Regions from separate parts of the Planomonospora antibiotica genome, predicted to be linked through region 2. Evidence: predicted binding sites of a transcription regulator. Region 2 holds the regulator's gene; the other holds the start of a gene.
What was found. Region 2 encodes HrcA, which represses chaperone genes, less so after heat shock. Its sites were predicted from a motif close to TTGGCACTCTCNNNNNGAGAGTGCCAA; they were not measured.
Positions count from the first base shown of each region.

Region 1: a site for HrcA is predicted at 2,760-2,786, ahead of groES (co-chaperone GroES). Genes of this name have one in related genera too.

Region 1 is NZ_BMQE01000002.1:183,614-190,746, forward strand. Features, by position in the region: gene IEZ06_RS02605 (sigma-70 family RNA polymerase sigma factor) at 1-269, opposite strand, end outside; gene groL (chaperonin GroEL) at 643-2,265, opposite strand; gene groES (co-chaperone GroES) at 2,359-2,670, opposite strand; gene IEZ06_RS02620 (Uma2 family endonuclease) at 3,504-4,142, shown strand; gene IEZ06_RS02625 (class I SAM-dependent methyltransferase) at 4,185-5,351, shown strand; gene IEZ06_RS02630 (coiled-coil domain-containing protein) at 5,543-7,102, shown strand.
Region 2 is NZ_BMQE01000001.1:34,530-41,662, forward strand. Features, by position in the region: gene IEZ06_RS00155 (DUF3097 domain-containing protein) at 21-836, opposite strand; gene IEZ06_RS00160 (hypothetical protein) at 898-1,647, opposite strand; gene hrcA (heat-inducible transcriptional repressor HrcA) at 1,836-2,849, shown strand; gene dnaJ (molecular chaperone DnaJ) at 2,862-4,007, shown strand; gene IEZ06_RS00175 (16S rRNA (uracil(1498)-N(3))-methyltransferase) at 4,004-4,735, shown strand; gene IEZ06_RS00180 (hypothetical protein) at 4,752-5,414, opposite strand; gene IEZ06_RS00185 (SigE family RNA polymerase sigma factor) at 5,411-5,890, opposite strand; gene IEZ06_RS00190 (histidine triad nucleotide-binding protein) at 6,215-6,565, shown strand; gene IEZ06_RS00195 (PhoH family protein) at 6,693-7,133, shown strand, end outside.

The DNA.
Region 1 (7,133 bases), on a different contig from region 2:
GCCGAGCGCACCGAGCTCCGCAGCGCGTCGGCCACCTTGTGGGAGGCGATGCCGAAGACGAAGGACGCGAACGGGCGCCCCATGTCGCGGTACCGGGGCAGGGCGGACAGGACCGCGATGCACACTTCCTGGGCCACGTCGTCCGCAATGTGATATTGGCCGGAAACCCGGCCGAGGCGGGCGCGGCAATAGCGCACCACCATCGGGCGCAACTGCGCGAGCAAGGATTCGATCGCACTGCGATCCCCCTGAACGGCGAGGCTCGTCAGATCCTTGAGATCGTCTTTGTGGACGACCCCGTCAGATCTCGTCGCAAGCCTTACCCCACTCTTGGCGTCGGCGACGCATCCCTCGGTCACGTAGGCATGATGCCCGCACTGATCGGACCTGTCGTCATGGCAAACGGCTACGGATTGGTCACATTGAGGCGGCGGCAGCGAACGGTAATCAACCGGCTACACTGAGATTTTTCGCCTCACCGGAAATTTCGGCGGATCGCTAAACATGTCGGTTATTTGTTATATAGCACGCAAGACGTAACACCGGCCGCGCCGGACGCTTTGCCGCACTTTCGGATTTCCCCGGAAAACGTACGGCCCGCACCCCGGGAGGGGTGCGGGCCGTACCGGGTCCCGACGGAGATCAGTGACCGTGGCCGTGACCGTGGCCGTGGCCGCCGGCGGCCGGGGCCTCCTCCTCGGGCTTGTCCACCACGAGGGCCTCGGTCGTCAGCAGCATGCCGGCGATGGAGGCCGCGTTCTGGACGGCCGAGCGGGTGACCTTGACCGGGTCGATGACACCCTGGGCGATCAGGTCGCCGTACTCGCCGGTGGCGGCGTTGAGGCCGTGGCCGACGGGGAGCTCGGTGACCTTGGAGGTCACGACGTAGCCCTCGAGGCCGGCGTTCTCGGCGATCCAGCGGGCCGGCTCGACGAGCGCCTTGCGGACCACCGCGACACCGGTCGCCTCGTCGCCGGTGAGGTCCAGGTCGCCCAGGACCTTGGCGACGTGCACGAGCGCGGAGCCACCGCCGGAGACGATGCCCTCCTCGATCGCGGCGCGGGTCGCGGAGATGGCGTCCTCGAGGCGGTGCTTCTTCTCCTTGAGCTCCACCTCGGTGGCCGCGCCGACCTTCAGCACGCAGACGCCGCCGGAGAGCTTCGCGAGGCGCTCCTGGAGCTTCTCGCGGTCCCAGTCGGAGTCGGACTGCTCGATGGCGAGCTTGATCTCCTTGACGCGGTCCGCGATCGCCTGCGCGTCACCGGCGCCGTCCACGACCGTGGTGTTGTCCTTGGTGATCACGACGCGGCGGGCGGTGCCGAGCACCTCGGTGCCGACGTGCTCCAGCTTGAGGCCGACCTCCTCGCTGACGACCTGGCCGCCCGTGAGGATGGCCATGTCCTGCAGCATCGCCTTGCGGCGGTCACCGAAGCCCGGAGCCTTGACGGCGACGGAGGTGAAGGTGCCGCGGATCTTGTTCGTCACCAGGACCGCGAGGGCCTCGCCCTCGACGTCCTCGGAGATGACGAGCAGCGGCTTCTTCGTCTGGGCGACCTTCTCCAGCAGCGGCAGGAAGTCCGCGACAGAGGTGATCTTGGCCTGGTGGATCAGGATGAAGGGGTCCTCCAGGACCGCTTCCATCCGCTCCTGGTCCGTCACCATGTAGGGCGACAGGTAACCCTTGTCGAACTGCAGACCCTCGGTGAACTCCAGCTCCATGCCCATGGAGTTGGACTCCTCGACGGTGATGACACCGTCCTTGCCCACCTTGTCGAACGCCTCGGCGATCAGCTCGCCGATCTTGGCGTCCTGCGCGGAGATCGTCGCGACGTGCGCGATCTCCTTCTTGTCCGCGACCGGGCGGGCGGACTCGATCAGCTTGTCGCTGACGGTCCTGGCCGCGAGGTCGATGCCGCGCTTGAGGGAGAGCGGCTGGGCCCCGGCGGCGACGTTGCGCAGACCCTCGCGGACCATCGCCTGGGCCAGGACGGTCGCGGTGGTCGTGCCGTCGCCGGCGATGTCGTTGGTCTTGGTGGCGACCTCCTTGGCCAGCTGGGCGCCGAGGTTCTCGTACGGCCCCTCCAGCTCGACCTCACGCGCGATGGTGACACCGTCGTTGGTGATGGTCGGCGCACCGAACTTCTTGTCGATGACGACGTTGCGGCCCCGCGGGCCGAGGGTCACCTTGACGGCGTCCGCCAGGGCGTTCACACCACGCTCGAGAGCGCGGCGCGCGTCCTCCTCGAAAGACAGGATCTTCGGCATGACAGTCCTCTCTGAAAAGCACGTCGGCGCATCAAAGCCCCGGGCGCAGACAGCGGCCCGGGGCTCGATACGTCATCTCCGGTGAAGCGTGAGCTACTTCTCGATGATCGCGAGCACGTCACGGGCGGAGAGCACGAGGTACTCCTCGCCGCCGTACTTCACCTCGGTGCCGCCGTACTTGCTGTAGAGAACGATGTCGCCCTCGCTCACGTCGAGCGGGATGCGCTTCTCGCCCTCCTCGTCCCAGTTGCCCGGACCCACCGCGAGGACCTTGCCCTCCTGCGGCTTCTCCTTGGCGGTGTCCGGGATGACCAGACCGGAAGCGGTGGTCTGCTCCGCCTCGAGCGGCTGGACCACGATGCGGTCGCCGAGCGGCTTAACGGGAACCTTGGTGGCGGTCGTCACGTCGGACCTCCCCTTCTGATTTGAATGATCTAGAAGAGGCGACCAGCGGTCTGCCGTCGCGGGTGCCAGACCTGACCTCGTCGCATGGATTGGCACTCTCAAGGGGAGAGTGCCAATACGGAACAGTATGCAAGGAGGCCTTGACAGTCAACACGAACCGCCCTGTCTGCGCTTCGGGCGAACACCGCCACCCTCCCGGCGCCCCGCGACCGGCGGTTCCGCCCCTCCGGGCCGGCGGCGCCTCCGTCCGCACCGGCGGTTTCCCGTACGCACCGGCCCCCTCCCCGCATCGCGGACGACCCCCTCCCCGCACCCGCGCATCGCGCCGTCCCGCCATCGGACTGCATCCCCGAACGACGTCCCCGGAGAAATCGCGGGCGGAAAACACACCTCCCTTATCCGTCACCACAATCACCGGGCGACCGGTTCACACATATGAAACACACGCGAACACCGGTCATCGGTCGGCGTACGGACTCACACACTTCTCCCTGCAATAGGCATTCTCGGGCCGCACGACCCCCGCGTTTCCCTCTGGAACGGCAAAGATTCGACAAGATGAAACGATCCCGGAGTCGGCCCGAGCCCTCCACGGGCGAATTCCCGAGGCGCCGCGGAGGTCCGACGCCCGGTCCGCACGGAACCCGGAGCCGCTCTCGTTCCGGCACGACTCACATCACAGCAAAGACAGACATATCCGCATCATGAAACCCGCCACCGCCCCTGACCGCACCACCCGGATCGGGGGAACATACGGGGAGACAACCGGGCACCGACGGGAATGTGACCTGATGACCACGAACGGTAACGAGGAAGGCGCTACGGTGAACGACATGACCAGCACGATGAGCGAAGAAGATGTCACGGAACGCGAGGATCGTGACCCGCTCGCCGACTGGCCCTCCCCTCCGCCCGGCGGGTGGACGGCCGATGATCTGGACCGGCTCCCCCAGGACGGCCCCAACGGCGAGCCCGACTTCTTCAAACGCATCGAACTCCTCGACGGAGCACTCATCTTCATGTCCCCCCAGAAGCGCTTCCACGAGTACGTCCTGTACGGACTCCGGACCAGCCTGAACTCCCAGGTCCCCGATCACCTCAAAGCGGTGATGCAGATGGACGTGGTTCTGGGCCCGAGACAGCGTCCCTGCCCGGACGTGCTGGTCGTCGACAGGAGCGCGGCGAAGGACCGGTCCCGTACCGCGTACACACCCGCGGAGGTGAAGCTCGTGATCGAGGTCGTCTCGCCCGAGTCCGAGTTCCGCGATCACGAGGTCAAGCCCGCGCGATACGCCGGAGCCGGCATCCCGCACTTCTGGCTGGTGGAGAACCACGCGGACGAACCCGTGGTCCACGTCTACCAGCTCGACCGGGTCACCCGCTCCTATGTCGTCACCGGCATCCACCACGGCCGCCTCAAGCTCGCCGACCCCTTCCCCCTCGACATCGACCTCACCGAGCTGCCCGACTGAGCGGAGACCCGGCGGTCTCCCCAGGCGGTAGCGTCGGGCGGCGTGGACCTTGACGCATTCCGTGAGCTGCTGACGCCGCGCGGCCAGGAGGCCCTGGGGGCCGCGGCCGAGCTCGCCGGGGGCGACCCCGTGGCGGCCGTGACCCGGCTCAGGAAGACCTACGACGCCGATCTCACCTCGGCGGCGCTCGGCCAGGCCGTGCTCAGGCGGCGGGCGCGGGAGAAGTTCGGCGCCGACGCCGACCTGATGTACTTCACCCCCCACGGCCTGGAGCAGGCCACCCGCCGCGAGGTCGCCGACCACCGCGCCCGGCGGATCCCCGCGGGCTCCCGGGTCGCCGACGTCTGCTGCGGCATCGGCGGCGACCTGCTCGCCCTGGCCAGGGCGGGCTGCACGGTGGAGGCCGTGGACGCCGACCCGCTCACCGCCGCCGTCGCCCGGGCCAACGCCGACGCCCTGGGGTTCGGCGACCGCGTCACGGTCCGCGCGGCCGGCGCCGACACGGTCGACCCGGCCGCCTTCGACGTGCTGTTCGCCGACCCGGCCCGCCGTACGGCGCGCGGCAGGACCTTCGACCCCCTGGCCTACTCCCCGGCCTGGCCCGAGGTGCTGGCGATGGTCGCCGCGGCGCGGGCGGCCTGCCTGAAGGTCGCTCCCGGCATCCCGTACGAGTTCATCCCCGCCGGGGCCGAGGCCGAGTGGGTCTCCCACCGGGGCGAGGTCAAGGAGGCCGTGATCTGGGCGGGCGCGCTGGCCGGCGGGGCGGAACGGCGGGCCACGATGCTGCCGTCCGGCCTGACGATGACGCCCGATGCCGGCCTCGGACCGGTGGAGGTCGGCCCCATCGGCCGCTACGTCTACGAGCCGGACGGCGCGGCGATCCGGTCCCACCTCGTCGCGGAGGTCGCCGCGCTGGTCGGCGGGCGCCTGATCGACCCGCACATCGCCTACATCACCTCCGATGCCCTCGCGGAGACCCCGTGGGCGTCCCGCTACGAGGTGCACGAGGTGCTGCCGTTCTCGCTCAAGCGGCTGCGGGCGGCGCTCCGGGAACGCGGCGTCGGGAACGTGACGATCAAGAAGCGCGGGTCCGCGGTCGACGTCGAGCGGCTCCGGAAAGACCTCCGCCTTTCCGGAAAGAAATTCACAACGGTTATTCTCACCCGAGTCATCGACAGGCCTTTTGTCCTTGTTTGCGACCCGTGCTGATCTGCCCGGAACCGTAAATCCGGGAAATCCGTCGACAATCGCGATCTTTTAAAGCCGGATTCGAAAAACCTTGATCCAGACGCTATCGTTGCGCCCCGGGAGTCGTTCCCGTCAGCGGTTCGACCGCGTTTAACAACAGCCGGACCAATCCCACCGCGCGGCTGACCGTCGGCGAGTGAAGGAGCTTTTCGGTGGATCACTCCAACCAGACCCTGCTGCAGGCCGGCGGCCAGACCGCCATCCCCGACCGGATGCGGGAGCTCCTCGCCCGCGCCGCCCAGGACCACGTCTACGAGCAGCGCACGCAGGGCGCGGTGCTGGACGAGATCCGCCAGCGGCTCGAAGGCATGGAGTGGCTGCTGCGCGAGGTCAGGGAACGCGAGCTCGGCGGGCTGAACGGCACGCTGGAGTCCGTCCACGGCCGCCTGGACGACATCGCCGTACGGCCTCCGACCTGGGCGGAGGGACTCGCCCAGCACGTCGAGGCGGTCCGCGACCACGTCGACGCCGTCGGCGAGCGCGTCGGCGCGGTGGGGCAGCGGATCGACTCCGTGGGCCAGCGCGTCGACACCGTCGGAGAGCGGGTCACCCCCGTCGAGGAGCTGCCGAGCCTCTGGGCCGACCTCGGCACCGTCAGCGAGAACATGGACGAGGCGCTCACCCGCCTCCAGGCGATCCTCGACGGCACCAGGGGCGTCGGCGACCGGATGGACGAGTTCGCCGGGCGCCTCGGCCAGTTCCAGGAGAACATGGAGGCCGCGGCCGGCCGGTTCACCCGCCTGGACAAGTCGCTCACCGAGCTCTCCCAGCGCACCGAACGGGTGGAGAACGGCCTGGCCGAGCTCGCGGCGGGGGTGCGGGAGTCCGTGGACACCGCCGTCGGCCGCCTTCTCGACGCGATCGGGCAGGTGAGCGGGAAGGTCGAGCAGGCGGTGGTCCGGGTGGACGACCGGGTGGACGGCGTCGAGAGCCGCATCGACCGGGTCGACACCCGCCTGACCTCGGTGGACGGCCGCCTGGAGACCTCCGACGACCGCCTGGCCGGGATCGGCGACCACCTGGCGGCGGTGGACGGCCGCCTGGTCTCACTGGACGGCCGGCTGGCCTCGGTGGACGGCCGCCTGGAGACCACGGACGGCTGCCTGGCCGACATCGACGGCCGGATGAGCGGCGTCGAGACCCGCCTGGGCGGCGTGGACTCCCGCATCGCCTCGGTGGACACCCGGATCGCCTCGGTGGACACCCGGATCGGCGAGATCGGCACCCGCCACGACGGCCGCCTGGACAACCTCGACGAGCGCCTCGACGACATCGAGGGCCGCGTCACGAGCCGGATCGACGTCGTCGACGCCCGCCTGTGCGCGCTGGACAGCCGCGCGGAGAAGGCCGGCGAGCAGCTGGAGGCCGTCGACGACCACGTCGAGGCCGTCAACCAGCGGGTCAGCCAGCTCCCCGCCACCCTCAACATCAGCGAGGTCCACAAGCGCGTCGGCGAGCTCATCTCCGCCCAGACCGACGGGCAGGAGCAGCGCTTCGACACCCTGGACGAGCGCCTGGCCCAGGCCGAGGCCGCCCTCGCCCCGCTGGCCGACATGCTCCGCGCCCAGCCCGACCGCGAGCAGCTCGCCGAGGCCCTCGGTGAGATCGTGGACCCCGTCCGCACCGATCTCACCCGCCGCCTCGGCGCGCTGGAGGAGACCATGCTCGCCCTGGCCGAGGCGCTCCTGCGGCCCACCCGCACGAAGGACTGACGTCCGGGTACGGCTCTCCGGGCCCCGGTCC
Region 2 (7,133 bases):
CTCCTGGTGGGTCTTCGGGATCAGCCGGCCTCGTCGGGGGCCGTCACGAAGTCGATCAGCTCCTCGACCGGGCCGAGCAGCTCCGGCTCGAGGTCAGCATATGTCGCGACCGCCCCGAGGATCCGGCGCCAGGCGTCACCGGGTTCCAGGTCCCAGCCCAGGGCGGCGACGACGCCCTCCTTCCACGGCCGGCCGCGGGGCACGGAGGGCCAGGCGGGGATGCCGAGCACCGACGGCTTGACCGCCTGCCAGACGTCCACGAAGGGGTGGCCGACGACCAGCACGTGCGGGGAGGTGATCCGCTCGGCGATCCGGCTCTCCTTCGACCCGGCGACCAGGTGGTCGACGAGCACGCCCAGCCGGCGGCCCGGGCCGGGCCGGAACTCCTCGACGATCGCGGGCAGGTGGTCGACGCCCTCGAGGTACTCCACGACCACGCCCTCCACCCGCAGGTCGTGGCCCCAGACCCGCTCGACGAGCGCGGCGTCGTGCACGCCCTCGACGTAGATCCGGCTCTCCCGGGCGACGCGGGCGCGCAGCCCCTCCACCGCGATGGAGCCGGAGGCGCTGCGCCGGGGGGCCTTCGGGGCGGAGGCGGGCCGCACCAGGGTGACGACCCGGCCCTCCAGCAGGAACGCGGCGGGCTCCAGCGGGAACACCCGCCGCCGCCCGAACCGGTCCTCCAGGGTGACGGCCTCCTTGTCGCAGGCGACCACCGCACCGCAGAAGCCGCCCTCGGCGTCCTCCACGACCAGGTCGGGCTCCGCCGGGACCTGGGGGATCGTCCCCCTGCCCGGCCGCCGCCAGTCGCCCGCCAGCACGTCGCGCTCGTACATCGCCCCTCCTGCGTCCGTGTCGACGCATGGGACGCTAGCAGCGGACGGGGCGGGGCCGCGATCACCCGCGGTAGGGGCCGGTCGGTCCCCACCCGGGGGCCGGGGCGGTGGCGAGCTTGCGGGCGCGGCTCCGCTTCACCAGCACCACGATGGTCACGACGATGGCGAGCAGGACGCCGAGGCCCGGGATCAGGAACAGGGCCACGACGCCGCCCACGAGGGCGTCGGCGGCCAGCTCGCGGCCCACGCCGAAGCGGGCCTGGCCCCCGTCCTCGACGGAGCAGCCGAGCTTGTACTCGCCCGCCCGGTCGACGCCGATCCGGAAGGCCAGCTCCCAGGGGATCCCGTCGCTGCCGGTGACGGTCGTCTGCACGAGCGAGTTCTCCAGCCGGCCCTGGGTCCCCTCCTGGAAACCGCACTGGAACTTGGTCCCCTGGGCCGCGGAGACGTAGAGGGCGGGGCTCTCGGCCGGGTCCAGCTCGACGGTGAAGACCTCGCCGGGGCCGTAGGAGGCCGGGGGCGCGGCGCCGTTGGCGAAGCTGAGGACGCCACCGACGGATATCGCGATGCCCGCGATCACGGAGACCACCGCGAGCAGCCAGGCGCCCACGATCCAGCCGATGCTCGGGCCCGCCTTCACCTTCGGCGGCGGTCCCTGCGGGGCGCCGTAGCCGGGCGGGGCGTAGCCGTAGGAGGGGGCGCCGCCGTACGGCTGGGCGGAGGGGTGCTGCGCCGGCTGCTGGGCGGGGTGCCGGGGGGTGCCGGAGGGGGAGGCGAAGCCACCGGAGGGGTTGCCGAAATCGTGTGACATAAGGCAAGTGTGGAGGTTGTCGCTTGTATCCGAATAGCAGTTGACTTGACGACCGTGCGGACCCCGGTTGCGGGCCGCGTCATCCCACCCCGCGGGCGGGAGCCGTACACTGGCACTCGGGAACACCGAGTGCCAGATCCGGTGTTCTCCGTTCGGGCGCACAGGGTGCAGGCAGGGAGGTGAGCACGTTGGTCGATGACCGCAAGCTCGCGGTGCTTCGCGCCATCGTCGAGGACTTCGTGTCCACCAACGAACCGGTGGGCTCCAAGGCTCTGGTCGAGCGGCACAACCTGGGGGTGTCGCCCGCGACGATCCGCAACGACATGGCGGTGCTGGAGGAGCAGGGCTACATCGCCCAGCCGCACACCAGCGCCGGGCGGGTGCCCACCGACAAGGGCTACCGGCTGTTCGTCGACCGGCTCTCCCAGGTCAAGCCGCTGTCGGGGGCCGAGCGCCGGGCCATCGAGACGTTCCTGGCGGGCGCGGTGGACATCGACGACGTCGTGACGCGCACCGTGCGGCTGCTGGCGCAGCTCACCCGGCAGGTCGCCGTGGTGCAGTACCCGTCGCTGACCAGCTCCACGGTCCGGCACGTCGAACTGGTCCCGCTGAGCGAGCGCCGCCTGATGTTCGTGCTCATCACCAACACCGGCCGGGTGGAGCAGCGCGTGGTCGAACTGCCCGACGTGGTGGACGAGGGCCGCGTCGCCCACCTGCGCGCCGTGCTCAACGCCTGCCTGGACGGCTGCGGGCTGACCAGCGTCCCGGACAAGGTCGCCGACCTGCCCGAGCGGCTGCCGGCCGAGGACCGGCCGCTGGCCGCCACGGTCCTGTCGGTGCTCCTGGAGTCCCTGGTGGAGCGCCAGGAGGAGAAGATCGTCTTTGCGGGGGCCGCCAACCTCGCGGGGGCCGATTTCACCGTCGGCCTGCGCGACGTGCTGGAGGCGCTGGAGGAGCAGGTCGTGCTCATGCGCCTGCTCGGCGAGACCTCCGACCCGTCCACACTGACCGTGCGGATCGGTTCGGAGAACCCCTACACCGGACTGCAGGGGACGTCGATCGTCGCCGCCGGATACGGTTCGGGGGACAAGCAACTGGCCCGGCTCGGTGTGCTGGGGCCGACACGAATGGACTACCCGGTCACGATGGGCGCGGTGCGCGCGGTGGCACGCTACGTCAGCCAGATCCTGGCTGCATCCTAAGAGGTCGACTAAGTGGCTAAGAGTGACTACTACGGCACCCTCGGGGTGCGCCGTGACGCCAGTGCGGAAGAGATCAAGAAGGCCTACCGCCGGCTGGCCCGTGAGCTGCACCCTGACGTGAACCCCGATCCCGCGACCCAGGAGCGGTTCAAGGAGATCACCCAGGCCTACGAGGTGCTGTCAGACCCGGGCAAGCGGCAGATGTACGACCTGGGCGGCGACCCGTTCGGCGGAGCCGGCGGCGGTGCGGGGGCCGGCGGGTTCGGTGCGGGCTTCCCGTTCAGCGACATCATGGACGCCTTCTTCGGCACGGCCGCCGGGGGCGGCGGGCGCGGCCCCCGGTCCCGGGCCCGCCGGGGGCGCAACGCCACCATCCGGGTCGAGCTCGACCTGCGCGAGTCCGCCTTCGGCACCACCCGCGAGCTGACCGTCGACACCGCCGTGCTCTGCGAGGTCTGCACCGGCTCCGGGGCCGCGGCCGGCACCCACCCCGACACCTGCGACATGTGCAACGGCCGGGGCGAGGTGTCCCAGGTCACCCGCTCCTTCCTGGGCCAGGTCATGACCTCCCGCCCCTGCCCCCAGTGCGGCGGGTTCGGCTCGATCATCCGCCACCCCTGCCAGGAGTGCTCCGGCGACGGCAGGGTCCGCACCCGGCGCACCATCAAGGTCCGCATCCCGGCCGGGGTGGAGGACGGCACCCACATCCAGCTCGCCGGCGAAGGCGAGATCGGCCCCGGCGGCGGTCCTCCCGGCGACCTGTTCCTGGAGATCGTCGAGCGCCCGCACGAGATCTTCGAACGGCGCGGCGACGACCTGCACTGCACCGTGCAGATTCCGATGGCCGCCGCCGCGCTCGGCACGATCCTGACCGTGGAGACCCTCGACGGCGCCGAGGAGATCGACGTCCGGCCCGGCACCCAGTCCGGGCAGACCATCTCCCTGTACGGCAGAGGCGTCCAGCGCCTCAACGAGACCGGCCGCGGCGACCTGCTCATCCACGTCAACGTCGAGACCCCCACCCGCCTGGACGCGGCTCAGGAGGAGCTCCTGAAGGAGCTGGCCAGGCTCCGCGGCGAGGAGCGGCCCCCCGGCAAGTTCGCCCCCGGCCAGCAGGGCTTCTTCTCGCGCCTGCGGGACGCGTTCAACGGCCGATGACCGCCCCCGTCTTCCTGGCGGACCCGGCGGACCTGGTCCTGTCCGAGTTCACGTTCGGCGGGCCGGAGGGGCGCCACGCCGCGGCCGTACGGCGGCTGCGGGAGGGCGAGCGGCTCGACCTGACCGACGGGGCGGGCGCCGTGGCCGAGTGCGTGGTCCTGGCCCCGGGCAAGGACTCGCTGCGGGTGGAGGTGCTGCGCCGCTACGAGGTGCCCGAGCCCCGGCCGCGCCTGGTCGTGGTCCAGGGACTGCCCAAGGGCGAGCGCGGCGAGCTGGCCGTGGAGATGATGACGGAGGCCGGGGTCGACGTCATCGTGCCCTGGGCCGCGCTGCGCTGCGTCACCCGGTGGAAGGGCGAGCGGGAGGCCAAGTCGCTGGCGCGGTGGCGCTCCACCGCGCGGGAGGCGGGCAAGCAGTCACGCCGGTTCCGGCTGCCGGAGGTGGCCGCGCCGGCGGGCACGGCCGAGGTGGCCGCGCTGCTGTCGGCCGCGGCGCTGGGGATCGTGCTGCACGAGGAGGCCGACTCGCCGCTCTCGGCGCTGGAGGTGCCGGGCGACGGCGACATCGTCGTGGTGGTCGGACCCGAGGGCGGGATCGCCGACGAGGAGCTCTCCGCCTTCCGGGCGGCGGGAGCCGCGACGGCGCTGCTCGGGCCGACGGTCCTGCGGACCTCGACCGCCGGGGTCGCCGCCGCGGCGGTGCTCCAGTCGCGCACCGGCCGCTGGTGACCCCGGCCCGCCCGGTCTAGCCCCCGATCGGGGTCGGCGTGACCTGCTCCGACGGGAGCGGCGGCTCCGGCGGCGGGGGGTCCTCCACCTGCTGGCAGCCGTCGGCGGGACAGGGGCTCTGCGAGGGCGTCGCCGACTCCGAAGGCGTCGGGACCGGCGTCGCCGTCTCCTCGCACTCCGCCGGAGGCTCCACCGGGGCGGCCTCCGCGGTCGCCGTCGGGCAGGTGGGCGTGGGAGTGGGAGCGGGCTCCCGCGTCGGGTCCGGACGCGGCTGCGGAGGCGGGCTCGGAGTCGTCCGCCTGCTCTCTTCGGGGGCGGGCGGGGGCGGCGCGCCGGACCTGGTGACGGCGGGCGGGACCTGCCCGTTCTTCGGAGGCAGCGGCCGGGAGGTCCCGGACAGGTCGGTGTGGGCCGGAGTGACGGGCTTGACGTCTCCGGAGAAGGTGATCTGCGCCATCTGCTCGCGCAGGCCGGGGACCACCATGACGACGGAGGCCGCGACGAGCACGGCCCCCGCGACCGAGGCTCCGGCACGCCACCAGGTCAGCCGCCGGAGCCCGCGTCGTTCGATGCGAGCGCGGATGATCTCCAGCCCGTCGGGGGAGGGAACGACCGAGTCCGCCTCCGCGCTGAGGGCACGGCGGAGCAGCTCGCCGTACTCGTCGGGGGAGTCGGTCATGACAGTTGCTCCAGTGAGGTTCGTAGGGCGGCCATGCCGCGAGCCGTGTGACTCTTGACCGCGCCTTTGCTGATGCCCATCGCGTCGGCGATCTGCGCTTCGGACAGGTCTCCGTAGTAGCGCAGGACGAGCGCCTCCCGCTGGCGTGCGGGCAGCCCGCGCAGCGCCTCGATGACGGCTGACCGCTCCAGCTCGCCGATCGCGCCGTTCTCGGCGCTCGGCGCGTCGGGCAGGCCCTTGGGCGCGTACTTCTCGACGACCGCCCGGTGCCGGAGCACCGAACGTGATCGGTTGACGACCGACTGACGCAGGTAGGCCAGTGCCTTGTCGGTATCGCGCAGCCTGCGCCAGGCACCATGAATGGCGACGAACGCGTCCTGCACGACCTCCTCCGCGGTTGCCATGTCGCGGACGAGCAGTACAGCGAGACGCACAAGGGACCGGTAGTGCGCGCTGTAGAGCGCGGTAACGGCCATGTCGGCATCCCACCCGACGGGCACCGCCCCGAGCGACCTGTCGGCCACGAGGGTCTCGGTGGTCACATCAGTGGGACGCTCGGCCTTCCCAGGGGGTTTACGCTCTTCCGGTTCATTAGGGGGCATGACCCTGTCGTGTCCTCGCCAGGCGGCCTCGGGGGGCGGCTCGCAGATGTCTTCCGCCGCAAGTTTCGCACACCCGCCCCGTTCAGGTGGATCTTTCCCGGCCGCCGGGACCGCCGGGGGATCATTGCCGAGCCCCGGGGTGCGGGAGGACGGCGCATGGGCGGTACGGGGCGGGGGCGGCGATAGGGTGCCGTCATGGTGAGTGAAGCCGACTGCCTGTTCTGCGGGATCGTCGCCGGGAGGATCCCGGCGGAGATCGTCCACGAGACCGAGCGCACGCTGGCCTTCCGGGACGTCAACCCGCAGGCGCCGACCCACGTCCTGGTGATCCCCAAGGACCACCATCCGACCGCGGCGGCCCTGGCCGCCGCCGACCACGGGCTGGCCGACGACGTGCTCAGGGCCGCGCACGCGGTCGCCGAGCAGGAGGGCGTCGCGGACTCGGGCTACCGGCTGGTCTTCAACACCGGGCCCGGAGCCGGCCAGACCGTCTTCCACGTGCACGGGCACGTGCTCGGCGGCCGGGATCTGACCTGGCCGCCCGGATAGGGACGGGACGAAACGGGAAGGCGTGATCGCCCCCATCGCGGATACGATGACGGAGAGGGTGCCCCACGGGGCACTCCCGCACATCCGCCGTCGACGTCTGGAGGCGAACAGGCCGCTAGGCCCGCCCATGTCCGAGTCAAACGATTCCAGCAGAACACCATCTCCACGCTCCAAGGGTCCGAGCCGGGTTCAGGCGAAGGTGGTGATCCCGGACGACCACTCGATGCTCAGCATCCTGGGCTCGAGCGACGAGCTGCTGCGGGTCATCGAGAACGCCTTCCGCGCGGACATCCACGTCCGGGGCAACGAGATCACCATCACCGGCAGCCCGGAGGAGAGCAGCATCGTGGTGCGGCTCTTCGAGGAGCTGACCGAGCTGGTCAGCGGAGGCGCCGAGCTGACGGCGGACGCGGTCGAGCGGAGCATCGCGATGCTGCGGATGACCTCCGACCGCCCGGCGGAGGTGCTCTCCCTCGACATCATCTCCTCGCGGGGCCGGACCATCCGGCCGAAGACGGTGAACCAGAAGCGCTACGTCGACGCGATCGACAGGCACACCATCGTCTTC